4 regions of the Pantoea cypripedii genome follow, and region 4 is predicted to be linked to each of the others. Evidence: predicted binding sites of a transcription regulator. Region 4 holds the regulator's gene; each other region holds the start of a gene.
The links. Region 4 encodes Fur, which represses iron uptake genes when iron is present. Its sites were predicted from a motif close to ATAATAATGAGAACNACTATCAA; they were not measured.

Region 1: a site for Fur is predicted at 2,309-2,331, ahead of HA50_RS25380 (TonB-dependent siderophore receptor). Genes of this name have one in related genera too.
Region 2: a site for Fur is predicted at 4,469-4,491, ahead of HA50_RS30030 (TonB-dependent siderophore receptor). Genes of this name have one in related genera too.
Region 3: a site for Fur is predicted at 1,936-1,958, ahead of HA50_RS13300 (TonB-dependent siderophore receptor). Genes of this name have one in related genera too.

The regions. Positions count from the first base shown of each region.
Region 1 covers NZ_MLJI01000002.1:892,982-901,118, forward strand. Annotated here, with positions in the region: gene HA50_RS25375 (ABC transporter substrate-binding protein) at 1-78, opposite strand, end outside; gene HA50_RS25380 (TonB-dependent siderophore receptor) at 126-2,267, opposite strand; gene HA50_RS25385 (MurR/RpiR family transcriptional regulator) at 2,800-3,711, shown strand; gene HA50_RS25390 (class I SAM-dependent methyltransferase) at 3,718-4,284, opposite strand; gene HA50_RS25395 (diguanylate cyclase) at 4,473-5,852, opposite strand; gene HA50_RS25400 (helix-turn-helix domain-containing protein) at 6,007-6,990, opposite strand; gene oxdA (aliphatic aldoxime dehydratase) at 7,293-8,137, shown strand, end outside.
Region 2 covers NZ_MLJI01000003.1:423,622-431,758, reverse strand. Annotated here, with positions in the region: gene HA50_RS30045 (pyridoxal-dependent decarboxylase) at 1-638, shown strand, start outside; gene HA50_RS30040 (hypothetical protein) at 628-1,224, shown strand; gene HA50_RS30035 (helix-turn-helix transcriptional regulator) at 1,448-2,176, shown strand; gene HA50_RS30030 (TonB-dependent siderophore receptor) at 2,232-4,424, opposite strand; gene HA50_RS30025 (type 1 glutamine amidotransferase domain-containing protein) at 4,806-5,483, opposite strand; gene HA50_RS30015 (LysR family transcriptional regulator) at 5,657-6,559, shown strand; gene HA50_RS30010 (H-NS family histone-like protein) at 6,595-6,996, opposite strand; gene HA50_RS30005 (CitMHS family transporter) at 7,159-8,137, opposite strand, start outside.
Region 3 covers NZ_MLJI01000001.1:2,884,476-2,892,612, forward strand. Annotated here, with positions in the region: gene HA50_RS13290 (AraC family transcriptional regulator) at 185-1,003, shown strand; gene HA50_RS13295 (helix-turn-helix domain-containing protein) at 1,013-1,801, opposite strand; gene HA50_RS13300 (TonB-dependent siderophore receptor) at 2,092-4,242, shown strand; gene HA50_RS13305 (ABC transporter substrate-binding protein) at 4,247-5,119, shown strand; gene fhuB (Fe(3+)-hydroxamate ABC transporter permease FhuB) at 5,116-7,089, shown strand; partial or broken gene HA50_RS32130 (putative T6SS immunity periplasmic lipoprotein) at 7,132-7,341, opposite strand; gene HA50_RS32135 (putative T6SS immunity periplasmic lipoprotein) at 7,326-7,550, opposite strand; gene HA50_RS13315 (GNAT family N-acetyltransferase) at 7,740-8,137, opposite strand, start outside.
Region 4 covers NZ_MLJI01000001.1:1,213,516-1,221,652, reverse strand. Annotated here, with positions in the region: gene HA50_RS05575 (pesticin C-terminus-like muramidase) at 1-115, opposite strand, end outside; gene pgm (phosphoglucomutase (alpha-D-glucose-1,6-bisphosphate-dependent)) at 310-1,950, opposite strand; gene seqA (replication initiation negative regulator SeqA) at 1,976-2,518, opposite strand; gene ybfF (esterase) at 2,766-3,530, shown strand; gene ybfE (LexA regulated protein) at 3,699-3,974, shown strand; gene fldA (flavodoxin FldA) at 4,097-4,627, shown strand; gene fur (ferric iron uptake transcriptional regulator) at 4,982-5,428, shown strand; gene HA50_RS05540 (hypothetical protein) at 5,487-5,882, opposite strand; gene glnS (glutamine--tRNA ligase) at 6,119-7,786, opposite strand; gene nagE (N-acetylglucosamine-specific PTS transporter subunit IIBC) at 7,938-8,137, opposite strand, start outside.

The sequences.
Region 1 (8,137 bases), on a different contig from region 4:
TTGCAGGCTATCGGTGAGGGTTTTGGCCTGCACCACAAACGGCAACAGCAGGCACAATGCCGTGAGAAATCGTTTCATGCATAAGTTCTCTTGTGGCTCCGCCGGTAAAGGCGGAGCCAGTCAGGTTAGAAATCCACTGAGGCTTGCAGGTACATGACGCGCGGCTCACCTTCGATCACGCGCAGGTTACCGGCGCTCGATTCGTAATATTCCCGGTTAAACAGGTTTTTCACGTTCAGCTTCAGCTGGGTATGTTTACCCACCAGCTGGCTATCCCAGGCGATAAAGGCATCGGCCACGGTATAGGCAGGCATGACAAAGCTGTTTTCCGGGTCGCCCGCGCGGGTCCCCACATAGCGACCGCCGCCGCCGACACGCAGTTCACCCGGCAGCCAGGAGAAGCGCAGGGTGTGGCTCAGATACAGGCTGCCCATATTGGTGGGGGCGTTGACCAGACGGTTGCCCACGTTATCCGGGTTAACGTTATCTTCGACGATTTCCGTCTTGTCGTAGCTGTAGTTGGCGATCAGATTCCAGTCCGGCGCGATTTCACCGTTCACTTCCAGTTCCGCACCGGTCGAGCGGGCCTTAGGAATGTTGCGCGTCACACCGTTGATAAAGATCGACATATCGCTTTCATCAATACGGTACAGCGCCAGCGTGGCGGCCAGATTCGGTGCGACCTGCCATTTCGAACCCACCTCCCAGGTGGTGCCTTTCTCGGTGGAGGCGACATCACCGTTATCGTCGGTCTGCGTGGACGGGGTGAAGGACTTGCTAAAGCTGCCGTACAGCGAGACATCCGGCAACACCTTATACACCACGCCCAGCTGCGGCAGGAACGCGTTGCCGCGATCGTTCAGCGTGGTTTCCGGGTTGATAAAACCGTTGCTCGAGGTTTGCGTATAACGCTGGAAGCGTCCACCCAGTACTGCGATCCACTTATCTGTCAGATGGATGTTGTCTTTGGCAAACAGCGAACGACTGTACAGGTTGGTACGCAGATTACTCAGCGCGTCATTGTAAGTGCTGTCGCTGAGCACCGGCTCCTCGCCATACACCGGATCGTACATGTTAAAAGTACGGGAAACGGTGCCGCGATAGGAACGTGCCTTGTAGGTTTCATTTTGCTCATAATCAACGCCCAGCAGCAGGTCATGCTGCATTCCGGCGATCACCGGTGAGCCGCTGACATCCCAGGAAACGTACTCGGTCTGATGGTTGAAGCCACGGTTGGCATCCGCACGGCGTGACACAATGCCGGTGGTGGTATTAATCGCCGTGGCGCGCACTTCGTTACTGTCGTAACGGCGCTGCATCCAGCCATAGTTCAGGTGGGTATCCCAGGTATCATCGAGGTTGTAGCCATAGCTGACGTTGAGGCGTTTGTTTTTGCCCCACGCATGGTTGGCACTGTCATCGAGGCGACGGTTGTAAGGAATATCGACCGGTTTACCGTTGATAAAGGCGGTACCGCGATCGTAAGGCACATCGTATTTGTACTCGACGTAACTGATGTTGAAGGTGGCGCGCTCGCCATACCAGCTCAGTGAAGGGGCCAGCAGTGTGTGTTCATTCACGCCGAAATTGCGCCAGTAATCTTCGCGCTGGCGTTCCGCCACCATGCGGAAGGCAAAGCCATTACCCAGCGGGCCGGTGATATCCACCATGCCGGTGCCGCCGCCATAGCTGCTGGACTCGCCACTGATATGGGTGTTCCACTCATACTGCGGCTTTTTACTCACCAGGTTGATGATGCCGCCTGGGTTAAGGATGCCGTACAGCAGGGAGGAAGAACCCTTCAGCACTTCCACATGGTCGATGCTGGAGTCCATGGTCAGTCCCTGGTTGCTGCGCACACCGTCGATAAAGATCGAGCCGTCGGTGTTGGAACCGAATCCACGCTTCACGAAGCCATCCTCGGTGCCGCCCAGCGTATTGCCCTGGGTCACGCCACTGACAAACTTTACGGCATCGTTCAGGCTGGTGACCTGGTAATCCTTCATTACCTGGGGTGTCACCACGCTGATTGACTGTGGTGTTTCATTACGCGGCGTATTGGTTCTGAGCGTTGCCGCCGCATCATCCTGGTTATAACTGCCGGTGTTGCTGGTGGGAGACTGATCGGCTGTCACTGTCAGGGTTTGATCCTGGGTAGTTTCTGCGGCTGCGGCAGAATGACCATAGAGAAGCGTTGATGCCAGTAAGACCTGTGACCCAGAGAGCGTATATTTTACCGCTGGTGAAAAGAAAGAAAGATACTTCATTTAACTAAATCCGCATCAAAGAGAATTATTTTGAAAGCTGGATACTAATGAGATTGATTTTCATTTACAACCATTTCTTGTTATTTCAGGGAAAATAAATTATTCACCTAAATAAAAAATGGAGATTTTCACGCAGGAGAAAACATTATTTCCTGATAGGGATAAATATAATGTAGTGAATAATATCGTTTAAAATTAGTGTTATGTGTTGAAAATGTAGTAGTTGATGTAGCTTCATAATATTTACCGTCATTACACTACATTTTTCTGGCAGGAAGGGATTAGCAACGGCACTCTTCATTGATTATTGCGTTGAACTTATTAAGTCATAAATTAAGGTATTCTTAATATTCAGAAGAATAATGAGCGAATGCAACGCGATGACTGACCAAATAACCATCGACTATTCTTTACTTAGCGGGCCTGTTCAGGCTTTACTAATACGTAAAACGGTCCGAAAGTTAGCCTGATAACGTGATGAAAAATGGGGAAGGGCTGATTAACTGTATAATTTATAAGGTATTTAACCCCGGTGACTGAGTCCAATCCCAAAATCAGCAAAAAACCCTATGATCTCTATGGCGAACGCTTCCACGCCAATAAGCATCTGTTAACTCCCCGGCTGTTAAAAGTCGCGCAGCACATTCACCAGCATCGCAGTGCCGTGCTGGATAAAACCGCGCTGGAGATTGCGATTGATACCCAGACTTCTGACGCCACGGTGATCCGCGCTATCCAGGCGCTGGGTTTTTCTGGCTTCCGGGATCTGAAGATTGTGATTGCCGAATATCTGGGTGTCACCAGTCGTTCACCGGCGCGGGTGGCGGTGACTGTCAATGAACTCTCGCAGGATGCGCGGGGCAGCATCGATTTCGTGCTCGACAGTTATCGCATCAGTTGCGAGATGCTGGCGGCACCGGATAATCGTCAGGCTATTCAGCAGGCCATCGGGCTGTTGCAGCAGGCGGAGCGGGTGGCGATTTTCGGTATTGGCGCATCCGCCATCCTGGCGGATTACACCGCGCGGCTGTTCAAACGCAATGGCACCCCTTCGTATGTGCTTAACCGCACCGGTATTTCGCTGAGTGAACAGATCGCTGATATGCGTCACGCGGATGTGCTGATTATGCTGGTGCAGAGCAGTGCGCACCCGGAAGGTCTGGTCACCCTGGCAGAAGCTCAGCGGCTGGGGATGAAAATTGTGCTGCTAACCGGCACGCCCGACAGCATTTTCGCGCAGCACGCCGATGTGATGATTGAGATCCCGCGCAGCCGTTCGGCTGACAAAATGCCAGTACATGCCACGCCGATGATCTGCCTGGAAATCCTGGTGCTGGGGCTGGCTGCCGCAGCACCGGTTGCCACCATGACCAGCATGAGCAAGCTGTATGAGATCAGCAATGCGCTGACACGCCCTGGTGCGCGTAAAAACAAGTCGTCATAAATGGCCTCAGGCCGCGCAGACACCGACGCTCTGGCAGCGATAGACCAACGCCGGGGGCAGGTTGCGCATCACTCTGGTGCGCGTCCAGTGGAAGTAGCCGGAAAGCAGCGGTTCAGAAAACGAGGTGTACTGGAACTGAATAAACAAACCGCCGGGATTGAGCGAGGCGACCACACGTTGCAGGATGCGATGGCGCAGCGGTTCCGGCAGCGACAGTAAGGGTAAACAGGAAAAAATGGCATCGCATCCCTGTTCGACCTGTTCGGCAGAATCCGTGAACACGGTCAGGCGGTTATCGTTTAGCGAGGAGAGTTTCAGCGCCAGCCGGGGATTGATTTCATAAGCCGACAGGGTGGCGCGGGAGTGCATACGGTTTAATAAATGGCGCGTCAGAACGCCGTCTCCGGCACCCAGCTCAGCGACGTGATGCGCCTGCGTCCAATCCACCGCATCCGACATTCGGCGACAAAGGGAGGGTGAAGAGGGAGCAATCGAGCCAAAAGCGCGGGGGTTAGCAATAAACGCCTGCATATAACGGGTCTTTTCTTTGAGCAATGAAAAAGTGGTTAATATCACGGTTATCACCTCCAGGTGTATCACTGGAGTTTAGCCATGCATTTCTTAAGGAAAACTTAAAGGGGCCCGTTTTAAGAGTGAATCCGGCCAGGATGACAAAATTGTCATGTTGCGGCAATCATTACAGCGCTATTTGTAACAGCGCGATAAATCGCGCCGCTACGAATGTGTGCAAATACGCAGATTTATTGCTGAACAATACGGTTTCTGCCACCGCGTTTGGCTTCATATAATGCAGCATCAGCCTTATTCAGTAATAAATTATAATCCGGGTGACCGCTATGTAATGTATAGCCAATACTGACCGTGAGGGTGATGGTTTTTCCGGACACGGTTTCAAAAGGCGTATTATTGACAATGCGACGAATCCGTTCTAATAACGTATAGGTTTCCGACTGACCCGCCTCAACCAGCACAATCAAAAACTCTTCACCGCCATAACGGAATAAATAGTCGCTGGCACGAATATTATCACTCAACAGATTAGCGATATGGGTTAATGCGCGATCACCAACCGAATGTCCCCATTCATCATTGACCTTTTTAAAGAAGTCCACGTCAATGATGGCGACACTTAACGGTAAACGATTTTCCATTGCCAGGCTGACTTCATGTTTTAGAATAATTGGCAGGTAACGTTTGTTAAGTAAATTAGTCAGTGCATCTTTACCATCCTGCATATGAGAGACGTCGTTAAATAGCATCTCCATATAGGTATTAATTTTCTGACAGTTAGCGTGAATAACACGCAACAGTTCCTGCAATTTTTCTACCGGTATGGCCATGGTTAAATCAATACCGGCCATGGTTGTATCAATCTTCGCCATCAGCTGGCGCATCTGCTGAATCTGGGGGTTTTCACCAAACTGGCGCACGCATTTATGGCGGAACCACAGGCCAAAGTTAGATTCGGATATATTCAGCAGTTGTTCCGTTTGTGGTACACCACTCACCAGATTATAGATAACCGAGTTTTCCCAGCTGGAAAGGGCCGATTGTTGTTTGCCTTGTTCCTGCCAGGCATTATTCATCAGTACATGCATACGATAAGCTTCTTCATTACGCGTGGCCCGATAATGGGACATCGCATAGGCATGGCTCATCATTTCGATGGCAATATCAATCGCCATCGCCGCATAGTGCATCACCTGTAAACTGAGGGGGTACGGAATATCATGCTGGGCAACGTAAGCAAAAATACCGTATTTTAGCTGGCGGGCACCGCGCTGAACAAATTCAACCGGAATACCAATGCGGGCATGCACACCACCGACGTGGTATTGCAGCTGCGCCAGGTTTTCAAATTGGCTTTCATCTTCGGTCAGAATGGCTTTAACCCATTTCGACAGCGAGCTACTGAGTCGCTCCTCAACAAGTTCATAAGACAAATGCCTGGAAATAGCCGGATCTTTGAGCAATGTTTCATAAAAGCGGTGAGCAAGATTATCGGATTGTGTATCCGCAATCTGACGTAAAATAGCGATAACATCTTGTGGAAGTGCTGCACGTAATGGCCGCCATTCTTGCAGAATGACTGCGATATATTGTTCTATTTCTTCCTGCATCATTAAACAAACCAAATGTTAGCTGGATATCCTGGTGAAAATATATCGTATCACACCTGGTGTAATGTGCCTTTGTTTTAACAATAGCATGACAATTAGAGCTAAAATTAAGACAAATAACCGCAACGGAACCCCCTGGTTCCGTTGCAGAACATCAGGATTTATCCGGCGCGGGGATAAAAACCTGCACATTTTGCTTCAGAACCGAGTTGGGTGTGACACCAAAGGCTTTACGGAACGCGTGGCTGAAGTGAGAAAAATCAGAGAATCCATAGTCGAGTGCCGCCTGAGAGACACTGGTTACCCGGCCCTGCTCCAGTGCATCGCGGCTGGCCAGTAATCTTTCCTGCCAGATGACCGCGGCGGGTGTCTTCTGTTTACGGGCAAAGGTCCGGGCCACGGTACGCACGGAGACGTGATGTGCCAGCGCCATGCTTTCTACGCTCAGTTCAGGATTGGTCAGGTTGCGGCTGATGTAGTTGCGCATTCTGGCGTACAGATCGCGCTCGGACGCCGCGTTGGCGTGATCCTGCAACTCAAGACTGAGCACCAGCAGATCCAGCAGCGTCTGCGAAAAGCGGCCAGCGACATCGGGGTTATTCATCAGCACCGGCGTCTGCACGGTCTGATAAATCATCTCCCGCAACGGGATAATCCCCGGACGGGTATCATCAAGGATGGTGGCGGTGAAACCCACGCTGGCTGGCACTCTCCCGGTCAGCAGATGGCGCGGGATGCGAATCAGATGGTTATTTCTGCCACCAATGCTGAAACGAAAGGTCTGCGCGGCATCGTACAACACCAGATTCCCCGCTGCCAGGCTGGCTTTACGCCCCCCTTGTTCCAACTGACCATAGCCACCCTGGATATAACCGAGCCACAGGTCGTCTTCCGGTCCGGTGCGCAGATGTTGTGACTTACGCTCCCAGTAGTGCAGCGTTGAGGTGAGGGTGCAGACATCGATCAGACCGACCTCCCGCACCGCAAGCTCGCCCTCAAAACGACCCTCCGCCAGCGGCTTACCATCTGAAGGAATGCAGTGACGCATAATGACATCATTCCAGTATTCAAAGCGCTGAGGCACGGCAACATGTTCGGTGGAATAGCGGATATCCCTGGGTGTGGAATGACTGTTCACAGCGACACCTCATATGAAAACTGCGCATCAGGATTGATGGTTTCAAACTGAAAGCAATATTTGCGCCATGACGATGGCGACATGAATTGGCGGGATAATTTGACTATTCAGTGGCGCTGACGCGACGCAGACGCACTATTGGCGGGCAATGCTGCACCGTTTCATTTCATCATCACCCGCGTCATCAGGGTTGTCCTTTCCAGCCAGGTGATTGTCCGACTAAGCCAGGTAGCCAGAAAAAATCTCCTTAGTATCAATGGCGAATTAACCCATCGCTGAAAACTATCTACCTGGGAGTCTGTATGGAATCTGCCATTGATAAACACCTGAAATGTCCGCGCACTTTGTCCCGTCGGGTTCATGACGACTATCAACCGCCTTTCCCGATGTTTGTTGGCCGGGCCGATGCCAGCCTGACTCAGGTGGTGATGGCGTATCTGGGCGTGCAATTTCGCGAAGAACAGCGGGCAACAGCTGTCAGCGCCATGCAGCACATCGTCGCCAGCTTCAGCCTCGATAACGGCCCTGGCAACCATGACATCACCTTCCATGTTGACAACCAGGGTTACGGTAACTTTATCGTGGTGGGTTACTGGCGCGATCCGGCGGCTTACTGTCACTGGATCCGTCAGCCGGAAATCGATCAGTGGTGGTCGGCGGATGATCGTTTGCACGAAGGTCTCGGTTATTTCCGTGAGATTATCGCGCCGCGTGCTGAACAGTTCGAAACCCTCTACGCCTTTAAAGAGGATCTGCCCGGTGTCGGCGCGGTGATGGATAACCTCAGCGGCGAGATTCAGGAGCATGGCTACTGGGGATCGGTGCGCGATCGTATTCCGGCCTCGCAAAATGACTGGCTACAACCTGACGGGGAACTGCGGGTGATTGCCGGCGACCCGGCAGCCGGAGGCCGCGTGGTGGTGCAGGGCCATGACAATATCACGCTGATCCGATCTGGCCAGGACTGGGTGGAAGCCGACGAACAGGAGCGTCAGCTGTACTTCACCGAAATGCTGCCGCCGTTACAGGCAGGCATGGATTTTCTGCGCGACGAAGGGCAGCCGCTCGGCTGTTATAGCAACCGCTTTGTGCGCAACGTCGATAAAGACGGCAACCTGCTGGATATTGCCTACGACATTGGTTTCTG
Region 2 (8,137 bases), on a different contig from region 4:
TTGACGGAGCGCTTGGCGCAGCGTATTTGCCCTATCTCGAAATGGCCCATCAGAAAAAAATAAGCGAAGTTAAGGGGCCTCAGTTTGATTTTCGTCTTCCCTTTGTGAGTTCAATAGTGATGAGTTCCCATAAGTGGTACGGCGCTCCCTTTGCATCCGGCGTATATATGACGAAAGAAAAGTACCGGATGCAGCCCGCCACACTGCCTGAATATATTCACTCTCCCGATACTACGCTGGGAGGGACGCGTAATGGTATGTCCGCATTATTTCTCTGGTATATGGTGAATACGGTATCTCAGCCAATGCAGAGTGAGATTGCTGCGCAATGCGAGCAATTAGCCGCTTATGCTTATGAACGGTTAACCACCATTAACGCTATTCACCCATTATTCCGCGTGGAACGAGGTCCTCAGTCGCTGGTGGTGGTTTTTACTCGCCCCGAAAAAGAGATATTCAAAAAATTCCACCTTAGTGGCAGAGGCGGTCTGGCGCATATTGTGGTGATGCCGCACGTTACCCGTTTAGCGATTGATAGCCTGGTTGAAGCGTTACAGCAAAATGATGCCTTTGCTGAGCAGGTTAATTTATCAACGATGCCAGTAGTAAATATTCAGGAGCATAATCATGGGATGTAGACATGCTAAGTTCTCTGAACTGGATATTGCCTGTGATCTTCTGACATCAGAGTTTTATAATGACCCAGTGCTAAAATATGCATTTACTGGCAGCGATAAAGAAAAGCGCATAACGGCGATGTATGGTTTTTTCAGGGTTTATGTTGAGCTCGCTCACAAGCTTGGAGGCGTCCTGCTCACAGAAAACAACGCCGGTACCCTGGTTTATTTCGGACCTAAATTACTTGAGATGACGGAAGAGGATAATCAGCTTATTGATAATCAGCTACGTCAGGCATGTGGAGCAGATTATGTGACCACGTTGGCGTTTATGAACGGCCTCGACCATTTTCATCCACGAGAGCCAGAACATTATTATATCTTCCTGCTTGCAGTCTTGCGTTCTGATAGAGGAGGTGATCTGGTAGCAAAGTTGTTCCGGGAGATGAATGGTATTCTTGATGAGGAAAAAATGCCGTGCTACGCAGAATGTACAACTTTCAGTACGAGGACGCTAATCAGGCGATTTGGCTATCGGGATGCAGGAAATCCCTTAGTCATTGAAGGCTTTCCTGAGCTTTTCCCGGTCTGGCGCGAGCCGCAATGAGTTAAACTTGCTCCAGAAGGACTTTATCTTAAGTAATCATTTATTTTCAGATAGTTGTGTCCATCGAAAGTAACGGGTATGAGGCCAGCCCAGCAAGCTGGTTCTCATATAAATATAGATATTCCTGCTCCAAAATGACGACAACTTTCTGCTATACTATCGTCGATGATGCTGTATCTAAAGTTAATATAATGCAGGTTAGTGAACTTAGAGGAATAAGTTAATGAGCAGAAATTTTTTTTCAGATTCCCAAAAAAATGAAATCATGAAAAATAATCTGGAAAAATACTTATCGAAATACGGGGAACTGAATTACGCTTACGCGGTAATGAATAAGCGTAATATCGATGATATGATTATCGTCACCAGCTTTCCAGACTATTTCTCTGATATCTATCTGGAGGCTAAATATCAAAGCATCGATCCAGTGATGATTAATGCGCTGAATCGTATATCACCTCTAATCTGGGATGATAGTCTGACCATTAACTCTCAGTGGAAAATTAGCAAAATTTTTGAATCCATTAAACCTTATGATGTAGTCAGTGGCCAGAGTTTCATTCTGCATGACCAGAATAATAATGTTGTAGTGTTATCTCTGTATGTAAATAAGTTTTTGATGCCTGAGCTTGACGAAACGATAAGAAGAAACAGGAATGAAATTCAGGGGGTTTTAATTGATACCCATGAATTACTACTCCATCTCTATCGTGATGAAAACAAACCGCAGCAGAATACAGAGAGTACCTTATCCTCTCGTGAGAACTCGATCCTTTACTGGAGCAGTACCGGTAAAACCTACCCTGAGATTGCCCGTATTCTTAATATCACCGTAAGTACGGTAAAATTTCATATGGGAAATATTGTCAGGAAGCTGGGTGTTAAGAATGCAAAGCATGCTATCAGTCTGGCAATCGAGCTTAACATCATCTCCCACCCCTCAGATAAATAAATCTGAGTGGGGAAAATATCCTGCCAGCGCAGTGCTGGCAGGATAGTGGATAACATCAGAACGACAGGGTTAATCCGGCATAATATGCGCGACCTGGTTCGTTATAGGTAGATGCACCATCATTTTCACGATAAATACGTTTATCAAACAGGTTATTGATCCCTGCATTGGCGCGCAGGTTTTTAGTAATGTCATAATTCATGTTTAAACCGAAGATGGAGTAGGGACTAATTTCGCGGTTAGAGATCGCATTAACCTCGTTGCGGATTTCGGCATACTGACGCGGTTTCTGCCTGCCATATTGGGTCCAGTTAATATTCGCCTCCAGCTTCTCGGTAACCTGCCAGTCAAGTTGTGAGTTAATGGTGAACTCCGGGATGACGGAGAGCGGATTGCCAGTTTTCTTACTTTCTGAACGGAACATATAGGTCGCGTTGGTGCGCCATTCCAGCGTATCGCGCACCAGCGGAATCGTCAGATTTCCTTCCAGGCCTTCAACAATCGCTTTACCACCATTTTCCCAACGTAACACGTTATAGCCGTTAGAGGCATAACCCACCAGGTCATCACCCGCGACAATCTTATTTTTGTAATCATTACGGAACCAGGTAATCCCGGCGATATAGCCATCGTGATTAAATTCGATACCGATTTCTTTATTGACGCTGATTTCCGGATCGAGGTTTTCATTACCTAATAAATAACAACTACCGCTGGTGAGACCGACCGGGCAACCATTACCACGCGTGGAAAGCAGATACCCCTCGGTGGACTGATAAAGATTCGGTGCTTTAAATGCGCGCGCAATACCTGCCTTTAAGGTGAAGTCATCGCCCAGACCTTGCGAAATATTAAGACTCGGACTCCAGTTGGCACCGAACTTATCGTGATAATCAAAGCGCAGGCCTGGGATAACTTCGGTACTGTCGGTGGCGGCAATGTTATCTTCAAAAAACAGCGAACTGATGGTGGCGCTATTTTTACTGCTACGTTCTGATGGGTTGCCAGATACGCCATCAATAATCACACCGGATTGATCGGTTGCGCTCATAGAGGCAGGATCGTTTAATTCATCGCGATTCCATTCCGCACCTAATGTGACCGTTTGATCAACCAGCAACTGCACCGGGAAATTGATTTCGCCCCCAGCACGATAACTTTCGAGACGGCTGGTGGCATAATCATCGCTATTGATCATCCCTTCAACACGCCCCGTTGAACCTTCTTGCAGGCGGGTGTTGTTGGTTTTCTCATAATTGAAATTGAATTTTGATGTACCCCAATCCCAGATGCCATTCCAGGCCAGACCATAGCTCTGGCGGTACATACGATTGGTTTCATCACCGTACAAAGATTCCACTAAGCCATCCGGGCTGATATTACCGTTACTATATTGGGTGTCCCCAGCATAGATATTGCCCTGACGGCTGTAACCGTAGCTGAAATCGACAATTTGCAGTGGGGTAATCTTCCAGGAGAACACCGTATTGATATCTTTATTACGTACGCCTTCACGGCCTGCTGCATAAGACCCGTTTTCATCGGTATTGATGTTATAAGCGTCGGCGTCGGTTTTATTGATGTTGCCGTACAGACGCATGGTCAGTACATCACCGGCCAGCGGGCCACTCAGGTTAAAGTTGGCGCGTTTAGTGGCACCTTCTTTATCATCTTCTGGCTGATTGGTGAACAGAGACAGGGAACCATGCCAGTCATTCGTTGGGCGTTTAGTGATGATGTTCACCACGCCACCTGCTGCACCCGAACCATAGCGGGCAGCTGCCGGTCCACGAATAACCTCGATACGCTCTACCATTTCGGCCGGCACCCAATTGGTATCGCCACGGGTATCACGCTCACCGCGCCAGCTATAGCGAACAGCGTTACGGGAGGTGACAGGGACACCATCAATCATGATTAAGGTATTTTCTGGTCCCATGCCGCGAATGTCGATTTGACGATTATTACCACGGCTGCCACTGGCGCTGTTGCCGGTGAGATTGACACCTGGCATTTTGCGAATGATGTCTGATAAATCGTTAACAGGGGGGCTTTTTTGAATGTCTTCCGCAGTAATGGTTGAAACGCCAGGCTGTTGTTTCAGTTCTTCTTCCGCTGTGACAATCATCGATTCATCGTCAGCCAGTTTTTCGGTGGGTTCCTCATTGGCGGCATACGCTGACGTACTCAACAGTCCGGCCAAAAGCAACGCGATGGGGTGCTTCTGGTTACATCTGGTTGCATTCACTTAATCATTCTCCCTGTTTTGTTAACGTTTGTAAGCAAATGCGCATGATAATGAGAATGATTATCATTGTATATCGTGATTGTAGAATCTCCTTTATTTCTCCTCTTTTGGTTGGTAAATGAGCAAGTCTGGCGGTGTGTTGATGCTTAAAGGGATGAGAGCTGGGAAAAGTGTGTTATATAATTACAACATACTAATTGTGACGGCGTCACAATAGCAAGTCCCGTGCTCGCGATATCATCCTGGCTACAGGTTAGGCAGGTGGTGAGAAAGGCTATTATTGAGCGGGTCGGCATGATGCCGACCCAATGACTGCGGGGCGCGAATTGGCTGGCGCACGGGGATTGACGTTACAGACCTCAGATGCGGAGAAGAAGAACATTATCCCTGCAAAATTTTGACTATCGCTTTACCCACGCTGGCGGCAGATTGCGGATTCTGCCCGGTAATTAAACGTCCATCCACGGACACCTGATCCTGCCATGCAGCAGCACCAGCAATAATCGCGCCCTGCTGCTGCAATTTGCTGCTCAGCAAAAACGGTACGACTTTTTCCAGCTGCACAATATGTTCTTCTTCATCGGTAAAGGCGCTGACTTGTTTGCCCGCAACCAGCAGGCTGCCGTCATCAAGGGTGACATTGACCAATGCGGAAGGGCCATGACACACCGCAGCCACCACACCATGGTGCTGCCATATCTCGCGCGTCACGCGTTGTACCGCTTCGCTCTGCGGGAAATCCCACATCGTGCCATGTCCACCCACATACAGCACAGCAGCATACTGTGCAGCGTCAACTTGCTCCAGTGCTGCGGTATGCGCCAGCTTGTGCTGAAAAGTCTCGTCATGCCAGTAATGTGCATTGACTGCGTCATCCAGCTCGACGCCGTAGACCGGAGGTGTGCCGCCTTTAATTGAAGCAAAATCCACGCTGAACCCGGCGTTTTCCAGCTGTTCAAGAGGATGGGTTAATTCGGGAAGATAGAAGCCTGTTACACCAGCGGTAGAACCCAGTTTGTCGTGGCTGGTGAGCACGAAGAGTATTTTTTTAGCAGACATCATTGTTCCTTAGCGACAGAAGTATTCGGGTCGCCAGTATGGCGTATTGCCGATCATCAGCATTATCGTCATTTATGATTGCAGCTATCAGCGTGTGCGATAACAGAGAAGCTTGCCCAATGGCGGGGCTCGTGCTGAAATAACTTTCACCATTATTTTTAGTGATAACCATCATGCCAATTGATATCAGAACGATGGATCTCAACCTGCTGAAAGCACTGGATGCTCTGCTTGATGAGCGCAACGTGACGCGTGCGGCTAACAGGCTGGCACTGACGCAACCTGCGGTCAGTGGCATGCTGACAAGGCTACGCGAGTGTTTCGATGATCCGCTATTTACCCGGACGCAACGCGGTATCGTGCCTACATTGCGGGCGCTGGAGCTGGCTGCGCCGGTTAAACAGATCCTTGCTGAAGTTAACGGGCTGCTACAACCTAAAGCCTTTGATCCGGCCAGCGCAGAAATGACGTTTACCATCGCCGCGACCGACTACGCCCTGCGGGCGGTGGTGGTGCCGTATATGGAAGCATTACGTAAACTCGCGCCGGGTATCCGTGTTGCCGTCGTGCCCGTCAATAATGATCAACTGACTTTTCAATTCGAGCGTGGTGATATCGACATTGCGTTGATTACACCGGACACCACGCCGCCAGATTTACATGCTCGCGCGTTATATGATGAAGAGTATGTCTGCCTGTTGCGCCGCGACCATCCGGCAGCGCAGGGCAGTGGCATCACCCTGGAAGATTTCTGCATCCTTGATCATGCGTTGGTTTCCTATCACGGTGGGCAGTTTCACGGTGTGACTGATGATGCATTGGCAGCGCTGGGTAAATCCCGGCGCGTCGCGTTATCAGTGAGCAGCTTCCTGGTGTTACCGGAGATTTTACGGGTCAGTGATTTGATTGCTGTGGTGCCGCGCAGGTTAGCGGTGAATACCGAAGATTTACGGATACTGCCGCCACCGTTAAGTATTCCAGGCTTCACCAAAAACGTGGCCTGGCATGAAAGGACGCATCGTGATGCCGGATACCGTTGGTTACGGGGTTTGATGTTTGATACGGTAGCGACGTGACAAAAAGATTCAGGCCCATAAAAGGGCCTGAAGACTTAAATCAGGAAATCATCCAGCGAACCGCCAGCGTCAATGACGCTTTTGATTGGCGATGGTGTACGACCCTGACCCGTCCAGAATTTCTCATCACCATTTTCATCAGTGAATTTATATTTGGCCGGACGCGGTGCGCGTTTCGCTTTAGGTTTGCTTTCGCCCTGGGTTAATTGCGCCAGTTCAGAAATATCGATACCGTCGTTAAGCAGCATCTCTTTATACAGTGCCAGTTTCTCTTCTTTCTCACGCAGCGCGGCATTTTCCGCAGCCACTTCATCACGACGTTCGGCGATTATCGCGCTGAGTTTTTCCAGCATTTCGTTTAAAACTTCAACCTCAACATCTCGTGCCTGTGCACGCAGTGTGCGAAGATTGTTCAATGCCTTCAGTGCATCGCTCATAAAAAACCCTTGATTATTGTCTTACACATGCAAAAAAGGGCATTCTACGGGAAAATGACACAAAAGAAAATATTGTCGTGTATGCAGAATTGTCTTGAAAATAACGAGACAGCAGGCATTGAAATTATAACCTGATATCTCGTTGGGCTACATGGGGATTATTTAAGCATCGCGATAAAAAGGGAAACATCCGGTAATCAGTGCAACCAGCAGTAATACCAGACAGGTAATAAATGACCAGCGCAGAGTGAAACGTTGCGCCTGGGCATAATCCAGTTTCAGCATACCGATCAGTAAATAAGTTGAGGCCACCAGCGGGCTGAGAATATGCACCGGCTGGCCCACTAACGCGGCGCGCGCCATTTCAATCGGTTCGATACCATAATGTCCCGCTGCCTGAACCAGCACCGGCAACATGCCGAAATAAAACACATCGTTGGAGACCATCCAGGTCACTGGAATACTGATCACCGCAGTAATCACCGCCAGATAAGGCCCCAGTGCCGGGGGAATCACATTCACAATGGCGGTTGCCAGGCTATCTGCCATACCGGTTTCGGAGAAGATCCCGGTAAACACCGCAGCGGCGAAAATTAAACCGGCCACGGCGAGGATGGCTGGCGCATGGCGTGCCATCTGCTCCTGTTGCTGGCTGAGCTGGGGGTAGTTAACGACAAACATGATCGCCGTTGCCAGCATAAACAGATACGCCATCGGCACCACATCCAGCATCAGCAGCGTCATCAGGGCGATGGTCAGAACCCAGTTAAACCAGAAGCGCCAGGCTACACAGGGTTTTTCTTCAAATTGCAGGCCGCTAATCATGGCCGATGACCCGGCAGCAAAACCAATCCGCTTGCGCTCATTGCGGCCCAGCAGCCACGCCATCACAAAGGTCCATACTACGCAGGCCAGCAGCGGTAATAACATGGGTACGAATAAGGTGGCGACATCAGCATGAACGGCGGTGGCGGCACGGGCGGTGGGACCACCCCACGGAAACATATTCCCCAACCCGGTACATTGTAATAACAGGCAGGCAACGCTCAATTTAGATAAGCCAACACGTTCATATATCGGCATAAATGCCGACAGGACAATCATATATACCGTTGCGCCATCACCATCCAGCGCCACAATA
Region 3 (8,137 bases), 1.7 Mb from region 4:
GTAGGTACCTGACTCATTCTGCCTGCAATCTGGCAACCAACAAGGGAACGGAAAAGTATAAAAACAGGGTAATTCCGACCTGATTTCTGAAATGTGAACTGGATCGGGCATCACCTCACTTTATGATGAATAATCAGACACAAAGTGATTTTATGGTCGCCAAAAAGCAGGAAATTGAATATCGATGTTCGAATTATCCATAGCGTTTCCGATTCAGGTGCAGAACGGCGGTTTGTTTATTTCCCGTGGCGTGGGAAGCCATCCGGCGCGCACCCTGGCCTCGTGGGAAGTCATCTTTGTCGAGCGTGGCGAGCTGCAAATTCGCGAAGAGGATCGGCTGTTTTCCGTACAGGCGGGTGAAAGTCTGCTGCTGCGGCCCGGATATCGCCATGTCGGGGAAGGAACATTTCCGCCCGATCTGAAATTCTACTGGCTGCATTTTGAATGGCTGAAAGGAGCCAGGGAATCGGGGTTGCATCAGGCGCTGTTAACGCTTCCGCAGCACACCCGCGTTGGCGATCCACAATACGTTATTGCGCTGTTTCGGCAGTTTCTTAGCGAACAGGAAAACATTCATCGCAGTATCGCGCTGGAGTGCATTTTGCTGCTGATTCTGCAACAAATCGCTGCCCCAGGTCCGCAGGAAAGCGCCGATGACAGCCCCGGCGTCGCCCTGGCATGGAAGGCGCATCAGATCATCCGCAGCCGATTCCATCTGCCGCTTTCCACTGCGCTGCTGGCAAAAGAGCTGCACTGCAATGCCGATTATCTTGGCCGGGTTTACCGTCGGACATTTCGCCTGACGCTGACGGAAGCCATCCATCGTCAGCGTGTGCTGGCAGCAGAAAAGCTGCTGATCAGCAACTCATTGTCGTTAACTGAAGTGGCCCGACAGTGCGGGTTCAGCGATACCAGCTATTTTCGGCAAATCTTCCGTAAGCATACCGGCCTGACGCCAGCAGGCTGGAAGCAACGCTACTGTAAAGAACACATTAATTCCTGATGTGCTGCCTCAATCCTGCCATGCAAAGTAGCGTTGCGGTGTCAGCCCCATTGCCTTGCTAAACATGGCAATCAGCGCGCTGCCATTGCAATATCCCAGCTGGCTGGCAATCTCCTCCACCGCTTCCCCTTGCGACAGCAAATTAATCGTCATGGTGATGGTTAACTGCTGACGCCACTGGGCAAAGCTCAACCCGGTATCCTGACGAAATAAACGGGACAGGGTTCGCGGGGTGATTCCAGCCTGGTGGCTCAGGCTCTCCAGCGTGTCGCTATTGCCGGGATGTTGTAACATCTGCCCGGTCAAGGCAAGCAACCGCGGCTCTTTTGCCACCGGCAGACAGCTCACCCGAGCCGATTGTGCCTGGCTTAATTCATTGAACAGCAACGCCAGGATAAGCAGATTGCGCCGCTGATGCTGGGGTAAATCATCCAGTTCGGTTACCAGCTGATGCACGAGACGGGTGATGAGCAAAGGGCAAAGTGCCTCAATACATTTTTTCTCACCCGCATCGGACAGATATAAATTATGCGTCTGCGTCCCTGCCTGCGCATGGGTTTGGTGCGTCAGCCCGGAAGGGATCCATAACGCGCGGTAAGGGGGTAAGGTCCAGCTTGCCTCGGCGGTATGGATAGTGACCGCCCCACTGCTGCAATATGTCAGCTGCGCCGTGGCGTGTGAATGCCAGGCCTGTGCCTGCTGGCGTGTGTAGAAATAGGACACGACAGAGGGAGCCGGAGTTAACATCTGCGGTTGCAGCTGCGGAATTTTACTTTTCAGTTTGAGTGCGCTATTCATTTCACCACCTGCCATCAGCTCTCCCCCGCCTGATACCCGAAAATTTCGCCACTATTTATCGATTACGACAACCTTTGTCGCTTTTTCAGGGTGACTTCTCCGAACACAGAATAACAGACAGCCACCATCTTTTAATAAGAAAAAAAATCATTATCATTCGCCTTCTCCTTGTCGGGATTGCCCGTTACGCTGCGGGTGCAGCTTTTGTAACGCGAGTCAAAAAAGCCTTATCCAGACAAACTTTTATGTGGTGAGCATTTATTTAACTTATTAAGAGATAGGGAAAATTGATGTGCAAGATGACAGGCATGGGTAAGGGTCCATTCGTACTGAGTGCGCTGGCGTTAGTGTTGATGGCGGCTAAAGTCAGCGCAGCAGATCAGCAAATGGTGGTGACGGCCAGCCAGTCTGCCCGGCAATCGACAGATGACACCAGCGTGGTGTCCACCAGCACCAGCAGCGCGACCAAAACGGCAACACCGAAAATTGAGGTGCCGCAATCGGTATCCAGCGTGACGCGTAAGCAGATGGATTTACAGGCAGCGCAGACCACGGCGGAAGCCTTGCGCTACACCTCCGGTGTGGTGTCAGAAATACGTGGCGCATCCAGCAACGGCGCGAGTTATCTGTTCAGCCGCGGCTTCTATCTGGAACAATTTCTGGATGGCGCCAGAATGCCGAGCGACAGCAGCTTCGGTTATGCGATTGCCAATTATGATACCTATGGCTTTAGCAACATTGAGGTGCTGCATGGACCGGCCTCGGTGTTATATGGTCAGGTCAATCCCGGCGGCGTGGTCAATCTGACCAGTAAAAAACCCACGGCAACGCCAGTCAACGAGGTGTTTGTTACCGCAGGGAGCCACGACCATCTGCAAACCGGTTTTGATGTCGGTGGCAAAGCCAATGACGATGGCACCCTGCTGTATCGCCTGACAGCCAGCGGCACCGACAGTAAAACGCAGGTCGATGATACGCGGCAAAAGCATGTGTATGTCGCGCCCGCACTGACCTGGAAACCCAACGAGGATACCTCGCTGACGGTGCTGGCCAAGTACCAGCGTGATCCGGATGTCGGTTATTACAACTTTGTCCCGGCAGTTGGCAGCGTATTCGGCACGGCGAACGGTAAGATCTCGCCACATACCAACCTCGGCGATCCCAACTTTGATCATCATTCACGTACCCAGTTCTCCGTGGGCTATGAATTCTGGCATCGCCTGAATAACACCCTGATGATGCGGCAAAATGTGCATTACAGCGATGTGAAAGATAACCTCGAAAATGTCTTCACCAACGGTTACGCCAGTGGTTCCAGCCGTGTGCTCAACCGCTACGCCTTCTTCAACCATGAACAGGCGAAAACCCTTTCAGTGGATAACCAACTGGAAGCCGATTTTGATACCGGCGCGATCTCGCACCAGTTGCTGTCAGGGGTGGATTTCCAGCGGGTGCTGTATCGCGAAACCGTGGGACTGGGAGCTGCGCCAACGCTGGATGCCTTTGCGCCAGACTACAGCGCCGTCACCATGCCCAACACCACCTCAGACGATCATATCCGTCAGAAACAGCTGGGCGTTTATACCCAGGATCAGATGCGTCTGGGCAACTGGAGCTACCTGCTGGGGATGCGTGAAGACTGGGCGCATGCCGATGACGTTAACCCGGTAACGGATTCCTCTACCGAACAATCTGCCCGTGCCTTTACCTGGCGCACCGGGCTGGTTTATCAGTTTGATAACGGCATTGCCCCGTATGCCAGCTTCGCCAAATCATTCATTCCTCAGGTTGGAACGTTATATGGTGGCGGCATGGCAGAACCCACCACGGCCAACCAGTATGAAGTGGGGGTAAAATATCAGCCGACCGGCTTTAACGGCTTTATCACCACGTCCTGGTTTGATCTCACCGAGAAGAATGTGCTGACCAGCGATCCGCAACATTCGGGGTATAACACGCAAGCCGGGCGCGTCAGATCGAAAGGTGTCGAGGTGGAAGCGCACGCCAACCTGACGCCATCACTGACGCTGATCGGCGCCTATACCTGGCTGAACGCGGTTACCATTGACTCCAACGACAGCGCCACCACGCTGGACGGCGGCACCACCTCACTGGAAGGCAAACGCCTATGGGGAATGCCACGCAATACGGCCTCGGCCTGGCTGGACTACACCTTCCATCAGGGGGTGATGCAGGGATTTGGTGTCAATGCGGGTGTTCGTTACATCGGAGCCAGTGAAGATACCTCAAACACCATTCGTGTGGCGTCCGCCACCGTGATGGATGCGGGTATTCATTACGATACCGGTGATCATTGGTTGTTTAGCCTCAACGCCAGCAACCTGCTTGACCGTCATTATGTCGCCTCGTGCTATAGCGCCACCACCTGTACCTATGCCGATGGCGCAAACGTACTGGCCAGCGCACGCTACCGCTGGTAATGGCATGAGAAGACGTACGTTTTTACAGTGGTTCGCGTTGCTCTCGCTGGTGGGGAGCACGCGTTATGTGAGTGCGTCTTCACTCCCCGCCCCACGTCTGGTGGTACTCGACTGGGGGCTGGTGGAAACGCTACTGGCGATAGGGGTGATCCCGGCAGGCGTAGCAGAGATTGAGGGTTATCACGACAACGTGGTGGAGCCAAGGGTTCCGTCGCAGGTAGCGGATGTCGGCCTGCGTCTGGCCCCCAATCTGGAGTGGTTACAGCAGTTAGCGCCGGATTATATCCTGATCAATTCCAGCCAGGAGTCGCAGCGCGAAATCCTTGAGCGCATCGCTCCGGTGCGGGCCTTCACCATTTACAGCGACACAGGGACACCCTGGCAACACGCCATCGAGGCCACCCGCCAGCTGGGTGAGCTGTGTCATCGCAAGGATGCTGCCACGCATCTGATAAGCGGTGCCGCAGAAACCTTACGCCGGGCGGCATCAGGCCACGCAACCGACTTAACCGTTTTCCTTATCCGCTTTTTCGATGCACGCCATATCGGTGTCTATGGTCAGCGCAGCCTGTTTCAGGATGTTCTCACCGCCATGAAAATCAATAATGGCTGGCAGCGAGAAACAGATTACTGGGGGATCAGCGTTGCCGGGCTGGATAGCCTGGCCCCGGCCACCGGGGCACAAATCCTTTATTTCACCCCGTTACCCGCCAGTATGCCGCACGGCCTGGCGGATAATGCTTTATGGCAGGCGCTCCCTGCGGTGCAGGCAGGCCATAGTGCGCCATTACCCGCCTTTTGGGGATTTGGCATGCTCCCCTCCGCCATGCGTTTTGCCCGGCAATTGTCCGCAGCGCTACGAGATCGTTCCGCATGAAGCCCCTGAACCTGCGCGCCCGGATAACATTGCTGCTGACGTTACTGCTGCCATTGGTGTTGCTGAGTCTGCATAACTTTGCCCAGTTACTGCCGATGCCAGCGCACTCAATCCGGCAACTGATCGTGTTGCAGGGATGGTTGCCGCGTCTGGTGATCAGCCTGTTATGCGGGGCAGCGCTGGGGCTGGCGGGTCTGCTGTTTCAGCAAACGCTGCGTAACTCACTGGCAGAACCGATGACGCTGGGAGTGGCTGCCGGTGCCCAGCTCGCGCTCTCACTGGTCACGATATTTCTCCCGCACTGGCTGGTGGCAGGGACGCAAACGGTGACGCTGATCGGGGCGATGGCGGCAGCCGGACTGGTGCTGGCCCTGTCAGCCTCGCGTGGGCTGGAGCCTTCGCGGGTGGCGATTGCCGGTCTGGTGGTGAGCTTATTCTGTGGTTCAGTGATCACCGTGCTGCAATTGCTGTACGCCCCTTATCTGCACAGCCTGTTTATCTGGGGAGCCGGTTCGCTGGTCCAGGCGGGCTGGGGATCGGTACGTCAGTTGGCCGGGCAGTTGCTGGTTGGCTGGCTGCTGGCGTTATTATTGCGACGTCCGCTGCAACTGCTGGGCCTGGGCGAGTTACACGCCAGCAGCCTCGGACTACGCACCCAATATGCCAGGCTGGCGGGCTTTGGCCTGGCAGTGCTACTGACTGCGGCGGTGGTCAGTGCGGTCGGGGTCATTGGCTTTGTCGGACTGGCGGCCCCAGCCCTGGCACGGTTGCTTGGCGCGCGTCGCCTGCTGCACCAGTTGCTACTGGCCCCGCTGTGTGGTGCAGCGTTGTTGTGGGGCACCGATCAGGCCGTCCAGCCTTTTGCCAATGCGCTGGGGGAGTTGGTACCAACCGGAGCGGCCACCGCGCTGTTTGGTGCTCCGCTGATACTATGGTTACTGCTCAGGTTGCGCACTACGTCCATGCCGCTGGCCCCGGTGTCTGCGGGTGCTGGCGAGTCGATCCAGGCAGATCATCGTGTCTATCCACTCAGCCTCGCTCTGTTTCTGCTGCTGGCGCTGTTTCTTCTGCTTTCGCTGATTTTTGGGCGATCCCCCAGTGGCTGGGCGTTTACGCCGCTTTCGCATCTGGCAGCGCTGTTGCCGTGGCGCGTACCACGAGAGGTAGCCGCCTGTGCCGCCGGGATGATGCTGGCCGCAGCGGGCGTTTTACTGCAACGATTAACCGGTAACCGGCTGGCAAGCCCGGAAATGATGGGGGTGAGTGCTGGCGCTGCTTTGGGGATGCTGGCATTAACGCTGATGGTGGGAAGCACATCCCATGCGCTGCGTCTGGGCGTTACCACCGGTGGGGCGTTGGTTACGTTGCTGATCATTTTATCTTTTTCCCGCCGTCATCATTTTTCCCCGGATCGCGTTTTGCTGGCTGGCGTGACCATCAGCGCGCTGTTCCAGGCATTGGTGGCGACGGTCATTGCAGCCGGTGATGAACGCGCCATCACCTTGCTGAACTGGTTATCCGGCTCGACTTACTCGATCATGCCGCGCGATGCAGCAGTCGCGGCAGGGATGGCGCTGATATTAAGTGTACTGACGCTGTTTTTCCGGCGCTGGCTGAGCATTTTACCGCTGGGTGCAACCTGTGCCGCCTCCGTCGGCGTCACTCTGGCGCAGGCCCGCCTGCTCACCCTGACATTTGTCGCCATGCTGACGGCATCGGCAACCTTGATCGTCGGCCCGGTATCCTTTGTCGGCCTCACCGCTCCACATATTGCGCGCCTGCTGGGTGCGCGGCGACCGGGGCAGCAACTCCTGCTTGCCCTGCCCAGTGGCGCGTTAATGATGGTCATGGCAGATTGGGCCGGGCGCACCTTGCTGGCCCCGCGTGAACTCCCCGCCGGGCTGGTCGCCACCCTGCTGGGCGCACCTTATATGATGTGGCTATTTACCCGGCGTGGTGAGAGATCATGAGAGAGGATGCTATTTTCCTGCCTTAGCACCCTCCTCGATTTATCAATCTCCCTCACCCGGTTGCTCAATGGTGACTTTCCCATTGCTGGATGTTAAGCGAAACTCAACGGCAAACTCCCGGCTGAAAGGCCATTCTCCGGCTCGTTCGCGTGCAGCAGAGGTGAGTTTAGTTGAGAAGTGATAAGTAACATTTTCCTCAAAAATATATCCGTTATCAGGAACACATCTGGCAGTATCTATCGATTCAGGCGGTGAGAAAAAACACTTTTTCTGTCATCCGGATGATCCACTCTATAAATCGATATTGCTTCGAGTTTTTCATCATGAAGTGGCTGAACAGTGACGCAGACATGATCATCTTTGAGGGTAACTCCGGCTTTTTCCGATAGAGGAATACGATCCTTTATTCCGGGACATCCCGTTAGTAAAAGGGATGCTGAGAAAACTGAAATCCTTTTCATTCGTGTATCTCCGCCTTAAAACCAAAAATGCCGCTCACAATCACTCCATGCAGGCCAGACAAACTGCAACTTCGGATTGCACTTGCCCGCACATATGTGTAGCGGCGCGATTTATCGCGCTATTATCAGCTGTATCCCTGCCAAAAGCGCGCAATAAATTGCGCCGCTACGACCTGGTGCGATATTGCATCACGGGGCAGATTTCTGCGCCAGCCACTCTTCCTGCGTGATTTCCCAGTTGCCCGCCAGCATTTCGCCGCCGACAAAGGCTTTACTGAAGGTGTCGATCAGCCGCATTCCGGTGCGTTCGGAGATGCGCCGCGATGCGAGGTTATCCATCGCTTTGGGCACACGCAGACGAGGTTGTTTCAGGGTCAGAAACCAGTAGTCAGTCACCACTGCACAGGCTTCGCTCATCAATCCTTGCCCCTGCCACTCTGGCACCAGCCAGAAACCCCGGTTATCTTCCTCACCGGCGCGCAGGGAGATCAGTCCAATCACTGTCTCTGGCGCGGAACGATGGCGTAAACTCCAGTGCCATGCCTGACCATCCACCATTGCAGGTAATGCGATGTGGTTAATGTAAT
Region 4 (8,137 bases):
CCCTACATGAAGATGATATTCCAGGCCAATGAATCTTCCTTGAATAATCCCTACTTGATTTAACATTGTTACCTTCGGCGCGAAATGTCAGCAATCCTTCCTCTGGTTCAAGCATGATGTCCTATCCTGCAACCTGAAATGTGGCCCTCACCTTAGCGTGTCGAATTGGGGAATTGAACTGTCCCTATCCCTGTTAAATTACCAATAAAAAAGGGTTCATGATGGACATGAACCCTTCTGCATCAACCATTAGCTGGTCAATAAAATCGGCAAGGTCGGCAATATATTGTATGCCTGATCCTGTATCGCTTACGCGTTCTTCAGCACTTCACTGACAATCTCTACTGCTTCTTTCTCGATCAGCTGACGATGTTCAGCACCGAGGAAGCTTTCACAGTAGATTTTGTAGGCATCTTCAGTGCCTGACGGACGAGCAGCGAACCAGCCATTTTCCGTCATCACTTTCAGGCCACCAATCGCCGCACCGTTACCAGGGGCCGCCGTCAGGCGCGCGGTGATCGGGTCACCTGCCAGGGTATCAGCACTGACCATTTCCGGAGACAGTTTCGACAGCGCCGCTTTCTGTGCCGACGTAGCTGAAGCTTGCAGACGGTTATAGCTCGGCGCACCAAAACGCGCAGCCAGCTCATCGTAATGCTGCTGCGGGTTCTTACCGGTTACCGCCGTAATTTCTGCGGCCAGCAAGCACATGATGATGCCGTCTTTATCTGTGGACCAGGCTGTACCATCGAAACGCAGGAACGATGCCCCGGCGCTCTCTTCACCGCCGAAACCAAAGCTGCCATCAAACAGGCCATCAACAAACCACTTAAAGCCAACCGGTACTTCCACCAGTTTGCGGCCAATATCGTTTACCACCCGATCAATCATTGCACTGGACACCAGGGTTTTACCCACGGCGACATCTTTGCCCCATTGCGGACGATGCTGGAACAGGTAGTTGATCGCCACCGCCAGATAGTGGTTGGGATTCATCAGACCAGCCGGAGTCACGATACCGTGACGGTCATAATCCGGGTCGTTACCGAATGCCAGGTCGAATTTGTCGCGGTAAGCCAGCAGGCCAGCCATGGCGCATTCTGACGAGCAGTCCATACGCACTACGCCATCTTTATCCAGATGCATAAAGCGGAACGTCTGGTCGATGGCATCGTTAACGATGGTGATGTCCAGCTTGTAGTGCTCGGCAATACGCTGCCAGTAAGCCATGCCGGAACCGCCAAGCGGATCCACACCAATTTTCAGGCCCGCTTTCTGAATCGCCGGGAAGTCAATCACCTGCGCCAGACCTTCCACGTAAGGCTGAATCAGATCCTGTTCAACGATATGACCGCTGGCCCACGCCTGATCCAGTGGCAGACGCTTCACCTCTTTCAATCCACCTTTCATCAGCTGGTTAGCACGATCTTCCACCACTTTAGTGACGTTAGTATCGGCCGGACCACCATTCGGCGGGTTGTATTTGATGCCACCGTCTTCCGGTGGGTTGTGCGACGGCGTGATGACGATGCCATCAGCCTGAGCACCACCACGTTTATTGTGCTCCAGGATGGCGTTAGAAATCGCTGGCGTCGGTGTATAACCGTTGTCCTGCTGCACAATCACATCCACGCCGTTAGCCGCCAGCACTTCCAGTACAGACAGAATTGCCGGTTCAGACAGCGCATGCGTGTCTTTACCGACATAGCACGGGCCAGTGATGCCGTTCTTTTTACGCTCTTCCGCAATCGCCTGAGCAATCGCCAGAATGTGCATTTCGTTGAAGCTCTGACGTCCTGCGCTACCACGATGGCCGGAGGTGCCAAATTTCACCGCATGTTCCGGATTAGCCACATCAGGCTGCAAAACGTAGTACTGAGAGGTTAATTGTGCAACGTTAATCAAATCGCTCTGCTGGGCAGGTTGCCCGGCACGGGGGTGATTGGCCATTGGCGCTTCTCCCTGACGCTTCAGTTTAAATGGTGCCGCAAACTTTCTCTGTCAGTTCCGCAGGGAACTGCATGGCTAACATGATGTGCTCCACCATGCTGCATTTGCGACCAGTATTGGTATTGGTGATCACCCAATACGGCGTGCCGGGCACGTGCTTCGGCTTAGTATGGGTGCCATTTTGCAACAGCGTATGCTCGTCACCCGCAAAATAAACACGGGTACGCCCCTGCAGTGAAGCAGTGGCCTCAGCAAAGGCTGCGGGATCAAGACGATAGAGCGTTGACAAGACCAGCATGAAGCGGTTAACCGCCTTTTTTTGCTCCGCATACTCATCGGAAAGTAGCAGTTCACGTACCGCGCGAACGCGATCCTGCGGGCGCGGTTCGCTGCGCACTGGCTGTGATTCTTTTGCTGCAGCCTGAGCCACAACAGGGGTTGCAGGGGCACTCTGACCGGCAGTGAACTTCAGCATGCGGCGCAAAATTTCGGAGGCGCTTTCGCCAATGTGCTGGGTGTGGCTGGCAATATAACGGTAGAGTTCTTCGTCAACTTCAATCGTTTTCATCTTTTTCCGTACGATTCTGGCAAATGACAGAACCACGCATTTCTGCAAAGGCCTTAGCAAAATCCTGCCGTGCAAAATGTGAGCGGGTTCTAACATGAGGATTATAAAGTTAAATCCCAGGCTGCCGATAGCGCTGGCATCGTTTCAGGGCAAAAGTCAGATAATGCCCTAATACCCACCTGGCTGGCTCCTGGACAGGTGGATCCATGATAACCTAAGCGAAGCTCACAACCGTAAGAACTTTGCCATGATTTTGAATGCCCGTCTGCAAACTGAACAATCTGCTCCCGATGCTACCCCTATTCTGTTAATTCATGGCCTGTTTGGCAGCCTGGATAACCTCGGTGTACTGGCGCGTGGCCTGCGCGATGCCTGCCCTACCCTGCAGGTTGATGTCCGCAATCACGGCCTTTCCAGCCGCAGCGAAATCATGAACTATCCGGCGATGGCGCAGGATATGGTTGAAACGCTGGATGCCCAGGGCATCGATCGTGTCAGCGTCGTCGGTCATTCGATGGGCGGCAAAATTGCCATGGCGTTAAGCACCATCGCGCCGCACCGTATTGAAAAACTGGTGATGATCGATATCGCCCCGGTCGATTATCAGACGCGTCGCCATGATGAAATATTCGCCGCTATCCGTGCCGTAAGTGCGGCTGGGGTCACGCGCCGCAGCGAAGCCGCTGAGGTGATGCGCACCCTGCTGGATGAAGAAGGCGTGATTCAGTTCATTCTGAAATCGTTCCAGGACGGTGAATGGCGCTTCAATGTGCCGGTGTTGTGGGACAACTACACCACCATCTCCGGCTGGGAAGAGGTGCCTGCATGGCCGCATCCGGCGCTGTTTATCCGCGGCGGTGATTCTCCCTATCTGGATAATCAGCACCGTGATGCGTTGTTGCGCCAGTTCCCCCAGGCACATGCGCATGTCATCAGCGGAGCCGGGCACTGGGTCCATGCCGAAAAACCCGAAGCCGTTTTACGCGCAGTGCGCCGATTTTTTGTACTGTAAAAGCAAAAGCTTGCCGCGAACCGTTTAAGGTTGGCGTAGTAAGGGGCGCTGGAGTATGATGTCGCGCTAAAAATTTGCCACGGATGATTTTTTCACCGTGGCCGGGCCGATAATGTATAAATCGCGCAGCGCCTTTCCGCCGTTCGCGCCCACTCAGTTTTACAAATCATGGCAAAAGAACAGACTGACCGTACCACGCTCGATCTCTTCGCTGATGAGCGGCGTCCCGGTCGCCCCAAAACCAGTCCGCTGACGCGTGACGAACAGTTGCGGATTAACAAACGCAATCAGCTGAAACGCGATAAAGTGCGAGGATTGCGTCGTGTTGAGCTGAAAATGAGCAGCGAGGCCGTTGATGCACTCAACACCCTGGCTGAGCAACAAAACATCAGCCGTAGCGAATTGATTGAACAAATGCTGCTGGCGCAGCTCAAACTGTCGTAACAGGCGCAGACCGCACGCAGGAACAAAAGTCACGGCTTTACAAGTTCCGCCACTTTGCCCGGTCTGCTATCATTCGCTGTAATTACGTATTCAATATCAGGATTTAAGAGGTCACTTAACCCATGGCAATCGTAGGCATTTTCTTCGGCAGCGATACCGGCAACACTGAAAACATTGCAAAAATGATCCAGAAACAACTGGGTAAAGACGTGGCCGAAGTGCATGACATTGCCAAGAGCACTAAAGAAGATCTCGAAGCATTCGATATTCTGTTGCTGGGCATTCCGACCTGGTACTACGGCGAAGCGCAGTGTGACTGGGATGATTTCTTCCCGACACTGGAAGAGATCGACTTCAATGGCAAACTGGTTGCGCTGTTCGGCTGTGGCGACCAGGAAGATTATGCAGAATACTTCTGTGATGCGATGGGCACCATCCGTGACATTATCGAGCCAAATGGTGCGGTGATTGTCGGTCACTGGCCGACTGAAGGTTACCACTTCGAAGCATCCAAAGGTCTGGCCGATGACAAACACTTCCTTGGTCTGGCTATCGATGAAGATCGTCAGCCGGAACTGACCAACGAACGTGTTGATAAGTGGGTGAAACAGATTTTCGATGAGCTGCAGTTGAAAGACATTATCGAAGCCTGATCCCCTTTCCTACTCAATGTGGGCGCTGGCTCACATTGAGAATCGGAAATTCCTATAAAAATAATAGCCACGTTTTTTTAACTTTTACCTGCAAATCTGTAGAATACCCGTAACGGTCATCCGCTTATTCCTCTGGCATCAGAATGAGGCTGAGTGAAATGGAAACAAAGACCTGTACGATCCCCGCCGGCGTTAGCGACATTTATCCCTACAGCCATTGGTGATTTCAGGACGTGCCCTTGGTTTTCATTTCACTGCTTGAGTTCTATAATGAGACGCAAATGAGAATGCGCGTGATCGACATTCAAGGCCCTGCGCCGCAAGTGACTAGCAAAGTAACAGGACAATATCCGCATGACTGACAACAACTCCGCATTGAAGAAGGCTGGCCTGAAAGTCACTCTACCCAGACTGAAAATTCTGGAAGTGCTTCAGGAACCCGAGTGCCATCACGTCAGTGCGGAAGATTTGTACAAACGCCTGATCGACATGGGCGAAGAGATTGGTCTGGCAACGGTATATCGCGTTCTTAACCAGTTTGATGACGCGGGTATCGTGACTCGTCATAACTTTGAAGGTGGCAAATCCGTCTTTGAACTGACGCAACAGCATCATCATGACCACTTGATCTGCCTGGATTGTGGCAAAGTGATCGAGTTCAGTGATGAGTCTATTGAGACGCGTCAACGTGAAATCGCAACACGTCACGGTATCAAACTCACCAACCACAGCCTGTACCTGTACGGCCACTGTGCGCTGGGAGACTGCCGCGAAGACGAGACGCTCCACGATAAGCAATAAAGTGTGCTATGCAGTATGAAAAAACCGGTGCCTGGCACCGGTTTTTTTATGCCTGAAATTACAGAACCAGCGTTTCCTGCAGGTAACGCCAGCGCGGAATGGAGGTGGTGCAATCCAGCACCGCCAGAGAAATGCGGCTCTGGTTGTTGCCGTTCATCATTTGCAATTCACGATATTGAATGGTCACTTCCTGGCTTTGCTGTGAAATGATGGCATGTTCGCTGGTCGCGATGCGCATCCCTTCCCGCTGACCACGCAACTGGCGGAACAACACCTCCGTCGCATTCAAATCCAGCTGTTTTCCCTGCGGGGTCACCATTTTGAAATCCGGGTGAAAATGCGAGAGAAACAACTCAATGCTGTCGTCAGTGCCCTCTGACTGATTAAAAATACGTTCGATAAGCTGATGTAAAACCACTACGCTGTGTTTGGCTTCCTGAGCGAGACTCGTCATTTTTTTTCCTTTTATAACCCGCGGAGCAACGTCTGGGAGCGCATAGCCTACCTGAAATACAGTTTTTCACACTCGCAAATGGATTAATTTTACTAAAGTCAGATTAGTTGCAAATCCCGGTAACAAACGCCTTTCACAGCCTACAGCATAAAAGGTTGCCAGCCCGAAATTACAGCCAATAAAAAAGGGCGATTGCTCGCCCTTTCGTGATGATATGGTGATAACGACAAAAAGGATTAATCGCCGATTTTCGCCCAGGTATCACGTAAACCGACAGTGCGGTTAAACACCAGCTTAGAGGGCTGTGAGTAAACGCTGTCTGCGCAGAAATAACCTTCACGTTCAAACTGATACGGCGCCAGTGCATCGGCATCACGCAGTCCCGGCTCGACAAAGCCCTGTTTGATTTCCAGCGAATTCGGGTTAATGGTGGTGAGGAAATCCTCAGCCGCTCCCGGATTTGGCACGCTGAACAGACGATCGTAGAGACGGAATTCCGCTGGCAGCGCGTGGATCGCTGAAACCCAGTGGATCACACCCTTCACCTTGCGGCCATCAGCCGGATCTTTGCTCAGGGTATCAACGTCACAGCTACAGTAGATGCAGGTGATATTGCCTTCTTCGTCTTTTGCCACGCGCTCTGCACGGATCACGTAAGCATTACGCAGACGGACTTCTTTGCCCAGCACCAGACGTTTGTACTGTTTATTGGCTTCTTCACGGAAATCCGCGCGATCGATCCACACTTCGCGGCTGAACGGCACATCACGCGTGCCCATCTCCGGTTTGTTGGGATGGTTTGGCATGGTGATGATTTCTTCATGACCCGCAGGCAGGTTCTCAATCACCACTTTCAGCGGATCGAGTACCGCCATCGCGCGCGGTGCGTTCTCGTTGAGATCATCACGAATGCATGACTCCAGCGACGCCATCTCCACGATATTGTCCTGCTTGGTCACGCCAATGCGGCGGCAGAACTCACGAATCGAGGCGGCACTGTAACCACGGCGGCGCAAACCAGAAACGGTCAGCATACGCGGGTCATCCCAGCCTTCAACGACCTTCTCGCTCACCAGCTGTGTCAGCTTACGCTTCGACATCACGGCATATTCCAGATTCAGGCGCGAGAATTCATACTGACGCGGATGTACCGGAATGGAGATGTTATCCAGCACCCAGTCATACAGACGACGGTTATCCTGGAATTCCAGGGTGCAGAGCGAATGAGTGATACCTTCCAGCGCATCGGAAATGCAGTGGGTGAAATCGTACATCGGGTAGATGCACCATTTTTTGCCAGTCTGATGATGTTCCGCAAACTTAATACGGTACAGCACCGGATCGCGCATCACGATAAAGTTGGATGCCATGTCGATTTTGGCGCGCAGGCAGGCTTTACCTTCCTCGAAACCACCATCACGCATTTTTTCAAACAACGCGAGGTTTTCAGCCGGGGTACGATCGCGATATGGGCTGTTTTTGCCCGGTGCGGTCAGGGAGCCACGGTATTCGCGGATCTCTTCTGGCGTCAGCTCATCAACATAGGCGAGGCCTTTATTGATCAGCTCCACGGCGTAGTTATACAGCTGGTCGAAATAGTCTGAGGAGTAACAAACGTCTCCGCTCCATTCAAAGCCCAGCCATTGCACGTCACGCTTGATGGATTCAACGAACTCCATATCTTCTTTCACCGGGTTGGTGTCGTCGAAGCGCAGATTGCACTGACCCTGGTAATCTTGCGCGATACCAAAGTTCAGACAGATCGATTTCGCATGGCCAATATGCAGGTAACCATTGGGCTCAGGCGGGAAACGGGTATGCACGCTGTTGTGCTTACCGCTCGCCAAATCTTCGTCGATAATCTGACGAATAAAGTTCGTTGGGCGGGCTTCAGCCTCACTCATCTCAAAATCCTCAAATACAATACGGGTGATTTGTACTACGAAGTAACGGAGTATGATCCACAAAGCGCAGGAGGGAAACAACCGTTTGTTGGCCGTTTTAAAACAAAAAAGGCAGGAATCGCTTCCTGCCTTCCGGGTTCATCACAAGGACTTAGCCTTTAACCTCGTACAGACGGGTTTCACCTGCCACGACAGAACCACTCGCCAGCAGATTGAGGCCCGCGAAATCATCGCTATTGCTGACCACCACTGGACTTATCATCGAACGCGCATTAGCGTTGAGGAAATCCAGGTCCATCTCCAGCACTGGCTGACCCGCCGCAACGGTCGCCCCCTCTTCCACCAGCCGGG